2 regions of the Mesorhizobium sp. M1322 genome follow, and region 2 is predicted to be linked to the other one. Evidence: predicted binding sites of a transcription regulator. Region 2 holds the regulator's gene; the other holds the start of a gene.
What was found. The regulator LexA, encoded in region 2, represses DNA repair genes until DNA is damaged. The targets are predictions, from matches to a motif close to TGTTCNNNNTGTGTTCNG.

Region 1: a site for LexA is predicted at 2,247-2,264, ahead of dinB (DNA polymerase IV). Genes of this name have one in related genera too.

What each region holds. Positions count from the first base shown of each region.
Region 1 covers NZ_JAMYLP010000088.1:412-8,320, forward strand. Annotated here, with positions in the region: gene NKH12_RS24655 (XRE family transcriptional regulator) at 1-507, shown strand, start outside; gene NKH12_RS24660 (hypothetical protein) at 556-858, opposite strand; gene NKH12_RS24665 (hypothetical protein) at 1,073-1,438, shown strand; gene NKH12_RS24670 (GNAT family N-acetyltransferase) at 1,523-1,981, shown strand; gene dinB (DNA polymerase IV) at 2,320-3,576, shown strand; gene NKH12_RS24680 (FAD-dependent oxidoreductase) at 3,745-5,262, opposite strand; gene NKH12_RS24685 (DUF2182 domain-containing protein) at 5,358-6,236, opposite strand; gene NKH12_RS24690 (DUF1326 domain-containing protein) at 6,245-6,877, opposite strand; gene NKH12_RS24695 (sulfite oxidase) at 7,420-7,909, shown strand, end outside.
Region 2 covers NZ_JAMYLP010000027.1:11,807-19,715, reverse strand. Annotated here, with positions in the region: gene NKH12_RS12870 (ComEC/Rec2 family competence protein) at 1-2,130, shown strand, start outside; gene lexA (transcriptional repressor LexA) at 2,124-2,861, opposite strand; gene NKH12_RS12860 (molybdopterin molybdotransferase MoeA) at 2,966-4,171, opposite strand; gene moaC (cyclic pyranopterin monophosphate synthase MoaC) at 4,171-4,668, opposite strand; gene trpC (indole-3-glycerol phosphate synthase TrpC) at 4,735-5,586, opposite strand; gene trpD (anthranilate phosphoribosyltransferase) at 5,591-6,601, opposite strand; gene NKH12_RS12840 (peptidyl-prolyl cis-trans isomerase) at 6,598-7,909, opposite strand, start outside.

The sequences.
Region 1 (7,909 bases), on a different contig from region 2:
GACCCGGTGGCGCTCGGCAAGGGTGAGGTCGTCTTCCTCGACAACGCCGACAATGTCGCCGACGCAGAGATCGTCACCGACGCCGCCCCCCTGCCCGCCGGCCCGATGGATATCGAGCTTCTGGGCGCGGCGGTCGGCGGCGACGACGGCGATTTCACCTTCAACGGCGAGGTCGCCGGCTATGTCCAGCGCCCGCCCGGTATCGCCCATTTGCGCAAGGTGTTTGCGCTGCATGTGCTCTCCGACTCGATGGTGCCGCGCTACGAGCCCGGCGAGATGCTCTATTGCGGCGGCCGCGACGCCGTGCCCGGCGACCATGTGGTGATCGAGATGTTTCCCGAGGAAAACGAGCGCAACGGCAAGGCCTTCATCAAGAAGCTGGTCAAGCGCGCCGCCGCCGAGCTGGTCGTCGAGCAATACAATCCACCGAAGACGCTGACCTTCAACCGCTACGCAATCAAGCACGTCTGGCGCGTCATCCCACTCAAGGAACTGCTGGGGTACTAGGGCGGCGGGCATTATCTCCCCCGCAAGGGGGAGATGGCGTTTCCACCTTCAAGCCCGTCTGGATCTCTCCAGGGGAACCTCGCGCTCGCTGAGCATCCGCGCCTCGGCACGGCGCTGCTGCTGCTCGTCGATGAACGCCGCCTGGACCGCGACCGCCGCGCCCGGCAGCCCGTCGGCGCGGCAGGCCGAGCAGCGAAGGCGCCCCGAAAGGGCCGCCAGCGGCGTCTGCGCGGTCACCCCGAAGCGCTTGAGCTCCGCCGGCTTCCACCATCTGTTGCGGCCGCAATCGATACACTCGACCGCGATCGAGACGACCTCGGCGATCGTCGCTTCCTTGCCCGGCAATGCCATCGTCCCTAGTGCCTCAGTTCCTGTTTTGTTCGCATCATCATCGGTTTTTACCGAAGAGTCGAGTCGGTTCTGCCCAACCATAGTAAAAGTTTAACTTGCGCACGTTTTTGAGTTATGCTTTCATGGAATACCGACAGATGGTTAGCGCCGCGGACCTACGCATGGGCGGCAAGACCGGCATCTGTCGCGGCCGCCGCAAGCCAAGGAAACCAGGATGGACGCCCTCTCCGCTCAATTCGCCCGCGATTGCGGCTATACCGGCGACAGCCCGGCCATGCTGGCGGCCTTCGCCGCCATTCGCCTCGACGGCATAGGCAAGGCCCGCCTGGGCCACTACCAGCGCAAGGCGATGGTCGACCGGTTGAAGCATGGCGAGGCGCTGTTCCAGGCGGCGATCCGCCCGGCGCAGTCGGCCGAGGAGGCGCTCGAGGACGCCGCCCGCTTCATCGCCTGTTATCGCAACATGCCGCGCTGGCGCCAAGAAAGACGCGGCGCCGATCTCGCCCGCGCCAAGCAGCGGCTCCTGGCGCGCTTCTTCCGCCGCTACGGCCACCGCCTCTGGGCGCAGCGGGCCGCGTAAGCCGGAGGATCGCCGACGTCATTGGCTAGCGAATGCCTGGATCGCTCTTGCCGTCGCCAAGCCCGCGCCGTATGTCTCCCCGCAATGAGCGAGATTGAGTTCCGTCGCGCACAAGCGCCCGACCTGCCGGCGATTGTTGCAATGCTTGCTGACGACGCGCTCGGCGTGGCCCGCGAAAACCCGTCGACGCCGCTCGCGCCGTCCTATGTCGATGCCTTCCAGGCAATCGATGCCGATCCCAACCAGCTGCTGGCGGTGGCTGTCGAAGCGGGGCAAGTGATCGGAACCCCGCAGCTCAGCTTCATTCCGGGTATTTCGAGGAAAGGCGCCTGGCGCGGGCAGATCGAAGGCGTTCGCGTCGCGCGACAATGGAGGTGTCGCGGTGTCGGCAAGCAGATGATCGAATGGGCGATTGAAGCGTGCCGTTCGCGAAACTGCAGCTTCGTTCAGCTCACCACCGACAAGAGCCGACAGAAGGCGCACGCTTTCTACGAGCGCCTCGGCTTTACCGCCAGCCATCTCGGCTACAAGATGGCGCTATAACGCTCGATCGGCTGATTGCCGAAGTCGGCGCTGCCCCTCATCCGCCTGCCGGCACCTTCTCCCCGTATAGGGACGGGGCGAAGGGGCTGTCCGCAACCTCGGCACTTTCCTGCAACGTTGGTGATTGGCGAAACCATCGATGAGAGCGTCCTTCGCCCCGTTCCCTATACGGGGAGAACTGCCCGGCAGGGCGATGAGGGGCAGCGCAAACCTGAAGCGATTGCCCTCCGCCTGCCTTCCACGCTCCTTGACAATCCATCGGCAATCTTCTCTTTATGTTCCATACGAACCACCTCAAGACAATGCGGCGTTCGAACCGCTGCGGGCGAACGGGCCGGATGGAAGCCAACATCCTCCACGCTGATCTGGACGCCTTCTATGCCTCGGTCGAACAGTTGCTCGACCCGACCCTAAGCGGCAAGCCGATCGCCGTCGGCGGCGGTGTGGTGCTGGCCGCCTCCTACGAGGCCAAGGCATTTGGCGTGCGGGGCGGCATGCCAGGGCGGCGCGCCCGGGAACTCTGCCCCGGGCTGATTTTCGTCGGCGGCCATTTCAAGGATTATCAGCGGCTGGGCGATGCCGCCATCAAGGTGCTCGGCGATTTCACGCCGCTGGTCGAGCGGATTTCCATCGATGAGGCCTTTGCCGATGTCGCCGGCTGCACCCATCTGTTCGGCCCGCCGGCCGAGATCGCCACAACTATCCGCCGCCGCGTGCGGGCAGAGCTTGGCCTGCCGATCTCGGTCGGCGTGGCGCGCACCAAGCATCTGGCCAAGATCGCCTCGCAAGTGGCCAAGCCCGACGGGCTGGTAGTCGTCGATCCGCGCCACGAGCTGGAGTTTCTGCACGATCTGCCGGTCGAGTTGATGTGGGGCGTCGGGCCGGTGACCAGGGAGCGGCTGGCCGGCATCGGCGTCAACACCAGCGGCGAGCTGGCGAAGACGCCCGGCTGGTCACTGGAGCGCCTGCTCGGCCCGGCGGCGGGCGAAAAGCTCAACGCGCTGGCCTGGAACCGCGATCCGCGCAAGCTCGAGACACAGCGCCGGGCGCGATCGGCCGGCGCGCAGTCGGCGCTCGGCAAAAAACCGGCCGAGGAGGAAGTGTTCGTGCCGGCGCTGCTGCATCTGGCCGACAGGGTCGCCACCAGGCTGCGGGCGAAATCGCGGCCCGGCCGAACGGTGACGGTCCGCGTCCGCTTCGCCGACCTGCGCTCGGTGACGCGCTCGACCACGCTCGACCAGCCGATTTCGGCAACCTCGATGCTGGCCGAGATCGCCGAGGCGCTGGTGCGCAAGGTGCTTGTCGATCATCCGCACGAAAAACCATCTCGCTGTTGGCGATCGCCGTCTCGCATCTGGAGAAGCAACCGGCCCTGCAGCTGGAACTGCCGCTCGGGCTCGACGACGACCGCCGCCGCCCCGGCACCAGGAAGGGCGCGGCGCGCTGGACCGCCGACCGCGCCATCGACAAGATCCGCGACCGCTTCGGCTGGGAGGCGGTCGGCTATGCCTCGGTCGCGCTCGGCCAATCGCGCTCGGTTCCCGACGCGTTTCGCGAGCTGGCCGAAAAGGAATTGTAAGGCAGTAGGGCAGTAGGGCAGTAGGGCAGTAGGAGAGTAGGGGGAATGGCCCCTTCTTTCCCACTTCCTACTGTCCACTGTCCACTGTCTACTGTCTACTGTCTACTGGCTACTGGCTACTGGCTTCTGGCTACTGGCTACTGGCTACTGCCCTACTCCCCTACTCCCCTACTCCCCTACTCCCCTACTCCCTTGCAAGTGGCGACACGGCCGGTCCGTTCAAAGCCGTGCCATCGATAGCAAAATGCGAGCCGTGGCAGGGGCAGTCCCAGCAGCGCTCGAGGGAGTTCCAGTGGACATGGCAGCCAATATGAGTGCATGCAGCCGAGCGCTTGTAGAGCGTGCCGTCCTCATCGCGAAACGCGGCGATTTTGGTGAGCCCTTCGCGAACGATGGCACCTTCACCCGGTCGCAGCTTGTCGACGGAATCGATTTCGCCAGGCGCGATATACTCGGCAAAACTCTTGATCGCTGTCGCATTCTCCGCCAGGTAATCGCCGATCGCGCCTGCCGTCTTGCGGGACGGTTCGTAAAGTTCGCGCCAGGGACTTTCCCCCTTCAGAATCAGGTCGGAAATCAACAGGCCGGCCACGACGCCATGGGTAATGCCCTGGCCGGAATCCCCGGTCGCCACAAAGACGCGGCTGTTGCCAGGATTGCGGCCGATGAACCCCGCATAATCGACCGTCTCCATCACCTGCCCGGACCACCGGTTGGTTTCCACGCCGACATCGGGGACCAGCCTCTTGGTCCAGGCCGCCAGGGCCGCGAAGCGATCACCGGCATCATCGGCCTGTCCTGTTTTGTGGTCTTCGCCTCCGACGATCAGGAAGTCGGTCCGACCTTCGCCAGGCTGAAGCCGAACGTAGTGGTAAGGGTCCTCAGTATCCCAATACAGCGCATCCGGCAGGGTATCGCGCGCGATCTCGAACGACATCGCGTAGGTCCGATAGGGCGCTTGCTTGGTATGGAGGGCGACCCGATCGTTGATCGGCGAGTTGGTGGCGACAACGGCCGATTTGGCAGACACGGTAAAGCCCGAAACCGTGGTTACGCGCACGCCGCCGTCAGTCTCCTCGAGGTTTTCGACGATGGTATCGGCATAAAGCACGCCGCCGCGCGCGCGGATGCCTGCGACCAGTCCGCGGAGATATTTGAGGGGGTGGAAGGTCGCCTGATTGGCGTATCGAAGGGCCTGCCCGTCCGAAAAGCCTGCAAACGGCACACCCCTGATCTTCTCGACGTCGACCCCGATTTTCAGAGCGGCGTCCAGCTCGCGCTTGATATCGGATTCTCGGCCGCCGGAAGCCGGAAAGAGAAAGCCGTAGAGGCGTCGGAAATCGCACGCGATACTGTCCGTCTCCTGGATTGATTGGATACGGTCGATAGCGGCCGATTGGCTTTGATAAAAAATCCGCGCCAGGTCCTCACCGCGCAATTTGATCAGTCCCGAAAAATAGTCATCGCAGACGGACGACAGGTGCGCAGTGGTGCGCGCCGTCATGCCGCTTCCGATCCGGCCGCGGTCGACGACAGCCACCTTTTGCCCGGCGACGGCCAGTTCGTGGGCGACCGACAGTCCGGCAATTCCAGACCCGACGATCACGACATCGACCTGTTCGCTCTGCCCGAGCGACGCCGCATCGGGCGCTACTTCGGTCGCCGCCCAGAGGGATACAGTCCTTTCGTCGCTGACATTCATCGGCGGAACCTCGCGTCCACGACATCCGGTAAACGAACGCGAGGATTCAAAGTTCCTCCGCGCGTTTTGAATGCCGATCGAGGCGGCCCTGGCCGTCAGACCAAAAGCGTTGCGCTGCCCCAGGCGATCAGGGCAATGCCGACTGCCCGGCCGACCCACGGGCCGGCAGGAAACAGCTTTTCGACCAGCACCAGAATGGCGAGCCCGGCTACCCACACCAGATTCATGATGCCGCCCACGAACAACAGCGCCATCAGCATCCAGCAGCATCCGACACAGAACGCCCCGTGCATGGCGCCCAGACGCAGCGCGCCACCTGCGTGCGGACGCCAGTGTCGGGCAAGGAACGCCGTCGGTGCCCGGCAGTGTGACAGGCAGGCGTTCTTGAGCGGCGACAGCTGATACAGGCCCGCGGCGATCAGGACGGTGGCTGAAAGCCAGCGGCTCTGCGAACTCATCATCGTCGCGGAAACGACGGCCTCGCGTTCGAGCAGCCAATGCAACGCGGTCGCCGCGACGGCGAACCCCAGCCAGACCAGGAGGTAGCCTGCCATAAATACGCCGGTCGGCGCGAGCTTGTCCTGGATCTGACCCTGTGCGAGCGCATGGCGATGCACGCGCGCATAGAGCAGGATGGTCGGCGCCGCACTCGGGGACATCATGGCGACCATCATGACCCACCACATTGCGATCATCAGCGCCCAGTTCGCGGCCCCCCAGGCCCGCGATTCCGTCGCCATGGCCATCGCGCCCATGTCCATGCCAGACATATCCATGCCGGACATATCGGGGGTCACGCCGGCAGTTTGCTGGTGGGGGAAAAGCGCGAGCCTCGACATCTCCCACGCATTCATGCCGAGCCCTGCACCGGCGGCGATATAAAGCCAGGCCAGCAGGCATAGCGCCACCACGCCCGCGATCGTGATGACGCGGTCGCGTCTAAGCAGGCGTTCCAGTGGCGACGCGCTGTCCATGCGAGGCGTCAGGCCCGCACCACCCCGTGATTGTTGAGATGCAGCCGGGCGAACTGGCCGTAGCTGTCCTTCGTGGTCACCTGAACCGGCCCGCCGGTGGTGCTCGAAGCGCTGCCGATCTCGGCGACCGTATATTCGAAGCCGTTCGGCAACACGATCTGAGCCCGCGAGTCCGCGCCCGTCACCTTGTTGCGGATCGGTTCGCCGACCGTTTCGATGTAGTCCTTGACGAAGATGCGGCCCCTGCGGCCGTCGATATCGAGGTCGAGATCGATCTTGGTGAAAACCGGCTCATTCATCTTTGTCACGGTTGAGGCGTAGACGGCGAACATCGTCGCGAACGGGTCGGTGTCCTGGCCGGTCATGATGCGCAGCAGCGCCTGACGCTGCCGGTCGGTTGCATTCTCGTCGACGAAAGCGATGGCTTCGCCATTGCCTTCGTGGATCGCGCCAGGCCATTTGAAGATCGCGGCGATCCGCAGGCCGTCGAGAGCGGTTTCGCCATGATGACCTTCGTCAATCTGGATGCCCGCCACCGCATGGCAATGGCCTTTGTCGGGCAGCGCATTGAATTGACAGTTGCAGCCATATTCGCAGGTGCAATTGACGAGTTCCCGTCCCTTGATTTCCCAAGACGTCATGCTGTCCTCCCTGATGCGAAATATGCGAAGTATGCGAAGTATTAGACCATCATCATACACCTGCGCCGGCCGTACCGCCATCCTGTCGCGCCATGGAAGACGGCAGCCCATCCCGCCTTCTCGCTGAATAATGGGTGAACGTGTGCCTTGGAGATCGTGAGGCCGATATCGGAACGGCAGAAATGCGGTCGGAACGGGCCTTTCTCACTGCACCTGCGAAGGTCCGGAAACGACCCAAAAGCGGTCGTTTCCGATAGCGGCAAAAGATTTTGGCAGGACAGGAAAAATCGGTCTCGAATGCTGCAATCATCATCATGTCCCGCCCAGGTTGTGGACACTTCCTTCTCATAGGCGCACTCTTAGCGTACGAAACGCGAGAGTGTTTCGTCCAATGCTTCACATGCTTGACTTGCGTCGGTGATTGTCTGACCTATCCGGATACTTCCGGCTGGGCAGACCTCACATTGTGTCGCCTATCCGTGATCAGGCTACGGCCGAAGGCACGTTGCAGCCCGTTCCGGATCAACTGGGAGGTAAACAACATGCCTGATTTTCAGCCCAGAGAACTTCTCGTTCAAGGAAGCGCGGCTCTTGCCGCAATTGCCGCTCTCTATACCTCGCGTCGGGCTTACGCTTTTCCAAAACGGCCGAGCGAGGAAGTTATTCCGTGGCTGGATCAGCCGACCGAAAATCCCGATCCGGTAGGTATTCAGAAGCAGCTTGTCTGGGAGGATTTGGATAGCTGGATAACTCCAAACGACAAGTTTTTCAGCATCTCGCATTTCAACCGACCAACGATCGACGAGAAGACGTGGTCCATGGAGATCGGCGGCCTGGTCAAGAAGCCCTTGAAATTGACACTCGCCGACGTCAAGGCGCGGCCGCGGCAGGAGGTCGTTTTCACCGTGGAATGCTCGGGCAATCACGGGTTTCCCTTTTTCACCGGCGGCATCGGCAATGCTCGCTGGGCAGGGACGCCGCTCGCCCCGATCCTCGAGGAAGCCGGCGTTATGGAGAAGGGCATCGAGGTCG
Region 2 (7,909 bases):
TATTTTTCGCTTGCCGTCGAACCGGACTTTCCGCAGCCCATTGCCGTCGTGGTTCTCACGGCATTGTGTGCAGCGGTGACGCGCTCATGGCGCAAGACGCATTTGTGCTTCATGGCAGCGTTGCTGTGCGCGCTTGGTGTGCTCGCCGCCAAGGTTGAAACCTGGCGCGCGGGAACGCAGATGCTCGGTTCGGAAATCCAGACCCAGCTCACCGGCCGTGTCGTCAGGCTCGACCAGATGGCGAACGGCCGGATCAGGCTGACCATCGACGTGATGTCGACGGCCCGGCCGACACTGCGTTATGCGCCGGAACGTGTCAGGGTTTCGGCACGCAAAATTCCCGCTGAGATGACCGCAGGCTCGGTGGCAACCGGCTATGTGAGGCTTCTGCCTCCGACTGGCCCGGTTAGGCCGGACAGTTATGACTTCTCCTTCGACAGCTATTTCGCCGGTATCGGTGCCAGTGGCTTTTTCCTCGGCAATCCGAAGATCGTCGTTTCCGAGGATGCGCCGTTCGCCGCGCGCCTTTCTTCCTCGATCGAAAAGGCGCGCGAAACCATTGCCGACCATATCAGGGACAGCATTGGTGGCGCCGAGGGGGAGATTGCCGCCGCGCTGATCGTCGGCGTGCGTGCCGGCATTCCCGAAGAGATAAACGAATCGATGCGGCGCACCGGCATCTACCACATCATCTCGATTTCCGGCTTGCACATGGCGCTTGTCGCCGGCACCATCATGGGATTGCTGCGCGGCGCCTTTGCGCTGTTTCCCGATTTTTCGTCACGCCGGCCGGTCAAAAAATATGCGGCTGCTGCCGCACTCCTTTCCATCGCGGCCTATCTCATTTTTTCCGGTATCGTGGTCGCGGCTGAGCGCAGCTTCATCATGCTGGCGGTAATGCTTGTTGCCGTGCTGTTCGACCGGGCGGCACTCACCATGCGCAATCTGGCGATTTCTGCCATCGCCGTCATCGTCGTGTCGCCGCACGAGGTGGTCGGCCCAAGCTTCCAGATGTCCTTCGCCGCGACTGCTGCTCTCGTGGGTGCCTATGCCGGCTGGTCCGACTATCGTGCCGACAAGGCCACGGCGCCGCCACAGCGACGGTCACCGGTCGTTTTCGTCACGCGGAAACTCGCCGCTGGGACAGGCACCATCGCAATGACCTCCATCATTGCCGGCACCGCCACCGCGCTCTTCGCCATTTGGCACTTCCAGCGCGTCTCGCCGCTTAGCCTGTTCGCCAATCTGGCGGTCATGCCGATCGTAACGGTCGTCATGTTCCTGGCCGTCCTCAGCGCCTTGGCAATGCCTTTCGGCTTCGACGGACCTTTCCTCTACATGATGGGCAAGGGGCTGACGGCCATGATCGCAATATCGGGATGGATTTCCGAGCGTTCGCCGGTCGATGCAGTCGGACTTATTTCGTTGCAATCGGTGCTGCTGGTGACGGTCGCCCTGGTCATCGCCACGATGGCGACGACATGGTTGCGGCTTGCGGCACTTCCCTTTGCGCTTGCCGGCCTGCTGACGATTTCCGAGACGCGCACGCCCGACGTGCTGATCTCGGAGGATGCGCATCTGGTGGCGTTGCCGATCGGCGGCGGCGAATTGGCCGTCAACCGGGTGCGCTCGAACGAATTCACCACCGACAACTGGAAACATGCGCTGGTTTCAGCGACCATTGTCGAGCCCGAGACATTCGAAAAAGGAGACGTGCGGTTCGACATCGCCGACCCGGCCGACCTGCCGCCGGGAGCGCCCTTCTACTGCACTGCCGGCCTGTGCCTCGCCCGGCATCCGTCCGGCGCGATCATCGCGCTCGCCGACAACCGCAAAACCGCGCGGTCAGCCTGTGCCTTTGCGGATCTGATCGTCATCGACGACGCCACAGCCTATTACAATCCCTGCCGCAATCCGCTGGTCCTCGTCGTCACCAAACGGCAGCTCGCTCGCATGGGCAGTGCCGCCGTCTTCTTCGATCCGCTATCGGCGACGACGCGCGCAGAAATCCGTTTTGCCGTCAGACAGCCCTATAGACCCTGGCATGAGCAGCGGAGATTTTCGCGCGAGGCGAAGGGCCTGCCGCCATACCGCAGGGCCGAGAAACCCAAAAAGCCTGCCGCTCAGTAACGCCGGATTAGTCCGACGAGCTTGCCTTGCACCTTGACCCGGTCCGGCCCGAAGATACGCGTTTCATAGGCCGGATTGGCGGCTTCAAGTGCGATCGAGGCGCCCTTACGGCGGAACCGCTTCAGCGTCGCTTCCTCCTCGTCGACCAAGGCGACGATGATCTCGCCAGGCTGGGCGGTGTCGGCGTTGCGGATGATGACCGTGTCGCCGTCGAAAATGCCGGCCTCGATCATCGAATCACCCTTGACCTCCAGCGCGTAGTGCGTGCCGCCGGTGATCATGTCCGGCGGCACCGAGATCGAATGCGTCTGGTGCTGGATCGCATCGATCGGTACACCGGCAGCGATGCGGCCCATCACCGGGATGGAGACGGTGGCAACGACGTCGTCATCATTGCCGGCCGCAGGCATGCGTGAAGGCGCCGGCTTGATCTGTCGCCCGAGGCTGCCCTGCCCAAGGCTGCCCTGAATGACGCTCGGCGAGAATTTGCGCGCCGCATTGAGGCCGGGCGCGATCGAATCGGGCAGGCGCAGCACCTCCAGCGCGCGGGCGCGGTTGGGCAGGCGGCGAATGAAGCCGCGCTCCTCCAGCGCCGTGATCAGCCGATGGATTCCCGACTTGGAGGCGAGGTCGAGCGCTTCCTTCATCTCGTCGAACGAGGGCGGAATGCCGCTTTCCTTCAGCCGCTCGTGGATGAACATCAGCAGTTCGTGTTGTTTGCGTGTCAGCATCGCGACCCCCAACAGAATCAGAAAAACAAACCCAGAACAAACACTATCTGTTCCAGTTGTGTTCCGCAACCGTTTAAAGTTTAATGAATGTGTTGACGTTTTGTTCAGCGTAGCATCAGCACGCTGCAGGCGGCGCCCGTCGCGGCTGGGGGAGCGAATGGCTCGCGCACGATCAGCCCGTTGGCGTCGGCCAGCATTTTGAGCATCGAGGAATCCTGGATGCCGAACGGGGTCGCCAGCAGCGTGCCGGCTTCTTCACTCACCACGGCGCGTACATAGTCCTGCCTGAGATCGTTGGCCGGCATGGCAGCGCCGAGCCGCGCCTGACGCATGTCCTGCCGGAAGGCGCGGCCGCCGAGGCGCGCAAGCAGCGGCTTCAGAAAGAGCTGCGTGCAGACCAGGCTCGCCACCGGATTGCCAGGCAGGCCGATGCAGCGGATGTCACCCAGCCGCCCGAACATCAGCGGCTTGCCGGGCCGCATGGCGATTTTCCAGAAATCGAGCGTCATGCCTTCGCCGGTCAGCACGTCATGGACTAGGTCATGGTCGCCGACCGAGGCGCCGCCCAGCGTGACGATGACGTCGGCGCCTGCATCGACCGCTTGTTTCACCAGCGTGGCGATCGCCTCCTTGCGGTCGGGGGCGATGCCGAGATCGAGCGCGCTGGCGCCGACTGAGCGGGCAGCGGCGGCGACGCCATAAGCATTGGACGAGATGATCTGGTCGGGGCCAAGGTCGCTGCCTGGCGGCAGCAATTCGTCGCCGGTGGCGATGATAGCGACCAGCGGCCGTTTCACCACGCTGACCTGCGGATGGTTGGCCGACGCCGCCAGCGACAATGCCGCCGGATCAAGCAGGCGGCCTTTCTCCAGCAGCACGTCGCCCTTCGAGAAATCGAGCCCGAGGCGGCGGATGTTGCGGCCTTCAACCGTCGACGCGGTCACTTCGATGCTGCCGCCGCCGAGATCGCGGACATTCTCCTGGATAACGATGGTGTCGGCGCCTGCAGGAAGCGGGGCGCCGGTGAAGATGCGCACGGCCTGCGCCGGGCCGACTGTTCCGGCAAAGCCGCGTCCGGCCGGAGCCATGCCGATCACCGAAAGTTTCGCGGACACGGACGCGACATCCTCGGCCCGCACGGCATAGCCGTCCATGGCGGACGCGTTGAACGGCGGCTGGGTGCGGAGCGCCACGAGCGGCTCCGCCAGCACGCGGTTGGCGGCGTCCATCAGGGCGACGCTTTCAGCTTGCGAGGGCGCAGCATCTTCAAGCAGGCGCTCGAGCGCCTCGGCGACCGGAAGCAGCGCCATTATCGGCCTGCCTGTTGGGCGCCTACCTTGTAGTCGCCGGATTTGCCGCCGGTCTTTTCCACCAGCCTGATGCTGGAGATCACCATGGCGCGATCGACTGCCTTGGCCATATCGTAGATGGTGAGGCAAGCGACCGAGACGGCGGTCAGCGCTTCGATCTCGACGCCGGTCTTGCCGGTGACGCGGGCCAGCGCCGTGACCTTCAGGCCGGGCAGCGCCGCGTCCGGTTCGATGTCAACGGATACCTTGGTCAACAGCAGCGAATGGCAAAGCGGGATCAGTTCATGCGTCCTCTTGGCCGCCATGATGCCGGCGATGCGCGCCGTGCCCAACACGTCGCCCTTTTTGGCGTCGCCGTCGAGGATCATCTTCAGCGTTTCGGGTCTCATCGAGACAAGACCCTCGGCAATCGCCGTGCGGGTCGTCTCCGCCTTGTCGCCGACATCGACCATGTTGGCTTCGCCTTTCGCACCAAGATGGGTGAGGGCGGCCGTCATCGTCAGGTCACCTTCGAGCGACGTGCGTCCGTTTGGACGCACCAAGTACGCTCCAATACTTTGAATCTATGCATCGTGCTCTCCGAAAATCGATTCCGATTTTCGGGCCGATGCATCGGCGGGCGCCTTGCCCGTCAAAAGCAGGCGCGTCGCAGTGGCCACGTCCTGTTGCCGCATCAGGCTCTCGCCGACGAGGAACGTACCGATGTCGCTCCGTTCCAGTCTGCGGCAGTCTTCGTGCGAGAAAATACCGCTCTCGCTGACCAGCAGGCGGTCGGCCGGCACCATCGTCGCCAGCCGCTCCGAGGTCTCGATGCTGGTTTCGAACGTCCGGAGATTGCGGTTGTTGATGCCGATCAGCCGTGATGACAGTTTCAGCGCGCGTTCCGTCTCGGCCTCGTCATGCACCTCGACCAGTGCGTCCATGCCGAGCTCGAAAGCCGTCGTTTCGAGTTCTCTGGCCACGGCGTCATCGACGCTCGCCATGATGATCAGGATGGCGTCCGCGCCCCACGCGCGGGCTTCGAACACCTGATAGGGATCGAACAAAAAATCTTTGCGCAACGCGGGCAATGTCACGGCGTTGCGCGCATCGGTGAGGAATTCAGGCGCACCCTGGAAGGACGGTGCGTCGGTCAGCACCGAAAGGCAGGCGGCGCCACCTTTAGCATAGGCCCTGGCCAGTGCCGGCGGATCGAAATCGGCGCGGATCAGGCCCTTGGACGGGCTCGCCTTCTTGACCTCGGCGATCAGCGCGAAACTCCCGGATTTGCGCTTGGCTTCAAGGGCCGAGAGAAAGCCGCGCGGCGCATCGGTGTCCTTCGCCCGCGCCTTGATCTCGGCAAGCGGCACGCGCGCCTTCGCCGCGGCGATCTCGTCGCGCTTGTAAGCTTCGATCTTGCGCAGGATATCAGACACGGCTCTATCCGTTCGAAATCTCGACCAGCTGGTCAAGCACTTTCAGCGCCCGGCCGCTGTCGATGGCTTGCGCCGCCGTCGCCATGCCATCGGCAAGCGTCGTTGCCTCGCCCGCCACCACCAGTCCGGCGCCGGCGTTCATCAGCACCGTATCACGAAAGGCGCCGGCAGCGCCGCCCAGCATGTCGCGCAGCGCTTGGGCGTTGTAGGCGGCATCGCCGCCGCGCAACTCGTCCTTGGTATGCCGCTTCAGCCCGACCGCTTCCGGCGTCAGTGTAAAGGTGCGGATCTCGCCGCCGACCAGTTCGGCCACTTGGGTCTCACCGGTGGTGGTGATCTCGTCGTAGCCGTCGCCATGGGCGACCCAGGCGTGGTCGGCGCCCAGTGCCTTCAGCGTTTCGGCCACCGGCATGATCCATTCCGGCAAGAAGACGCCGACCATTTGCCGGCTCACACTGGCCGGATTAGAGAGCGGGCCAAGCAGGTTGAAGATGGTGCGGGTGCCGAGCTCGACGCGGATCGGGCCGACATGCTTCATCGCCGGGTGATGCGCCGGCGCGAACATGAAGCCGACGCATGTGTCGTGGATGCAGCGGCCGATCGTTTCGGGGGGGATATCGATCTTGACGCCGAGCGCGGCCAGCACGTCGGCGGCGCCCGTCTGCGAGGACAGTCCGCGATTGCCGTGCTTGGCCACCGGCACGCCGCAGGCGGCGATGACGAAGGCGGATGCAGTCGAGATGTTGACGCTGTGCGAATTGTCGCCGCCGGTGCCGACGATGTCGATCGCGCCAGCGGGCGCGTCGACGCGCAGCATCTTGGCGCGCATGGTGGCGACGGCGCCGGAAATCTCGCTTACCGTCTCGCCGCGCACGCGCAGCGCCATCAGGAAGCCGCCGATCTGGCCGGGCGTAGCGTCGCCCGACATGATGATGTCGAAGGCCTCGCGCGCCTCCTCGAAGGAAAGGGAGTTGCCGGCGGCGACCTTGGCGATATGGGTCTTGAGCGCGCTCATCTGGTCAGGGCTTGGGCAACGGCGGTCTGGTCGATGCGAACGTCGTATTGCGTCTGCAGCTGCGCCACGAGCTGGTCGAGCAGGTCGTCGGACATGCCGGAGGTGAAGGATTTCTGCGCGTCGTCCGGCACCGAGCTGGCGTCGGCTCCGGCAGGCTCGAAGACTTCGGCGATCTTGAACAGGATCTGTCCGTCGCCAGTGGGCGAGGGGATCAACCCGGTCCCGCCTTCGCCTTCGCCGAACATCGCAGCCGCCCCTTCCTTGCCGAAATCGACGTCGTCCGCCCCGCGCTTGACGCCGCGCTTGGTCTGCTTCTCGAGCTTGAGCTCGCTCGCGATCACATCGAGCGTGGCGCCGGCAGCGAGACGCTTTTCGAGCTCGTCCGCTTTTGCGGTGAGCCGCTTGGTCGTTTCCGCCGCCGTCCAGTCGGCCACCACCTTCTGACGGACTTCATCCAACGTGCGGTCGCGGGCCGGCGTGATCGAATCCACCTCATAGAACACGAAGCCGTTGTCGGCAGTGGTGAGGTCGGGATTCTCGGTGCCGGGTTCGGCGTCGAACACCGCCTTGATGAGCTCCGGCGATTCCGGCAGGTCCTTGACGATGGTGCCGTCCGGCCTCAGGCCGGTGCGATCGATCGCGTCGATGGTGACGACCTTCAGCTTCAGCTTTTCGGCCGCTTGCTTGAGCGTGCTGCCCGAAGCGCGGATATCTTCGTAATTGTCATGCACGTCCAGCAAAATGCGGCTTGCCTCGCCCAGCGCCAGATCCCTGCGGATATCGGCGGACACTTCGGCCAGCGGCTTCACCACTTCGGGCTTGATGTCGGTGACGCGCAGCAGCACCGGACCGAAGGCGCCCTGAACGACCGGACTGACTTCGTTGACATTGAGCGCAAACGCCGCATCCGCCACCGCCTTGTCGGCGATCTTGTCCTTGGACAGCGTGCCGAGCAGCGTGTCGGCTTGCGTCTTGCCCTCGGCGGCGACGATCTTGTCGAAGGTCGCGCCGGTCTTGAGTGAATCGAGCGCGGCCTTCGCGGCATCAGGCGTTTTGAACACGAGCTGTTCGATGGTGCGCGTTTCCGGCGTGGTGTAGCGCCCTTTGTTCTTGTTGTAGTCGTCGCTGACCTGTTGGTCGGTCACGGCACTCAAATCCATGATGTCTTGCGGCTCGAGCCTGACATAGGAGAATTTGCGGTATTCGGGTGCCGCATAGGTCTTCTTGTTTTCCTCGAAATAGGCCGAAAGCGCGCTGTCGGATGGCGCTTCGATCGGCTCGACCAGCGATTTCGGCAAGGTCAGATAG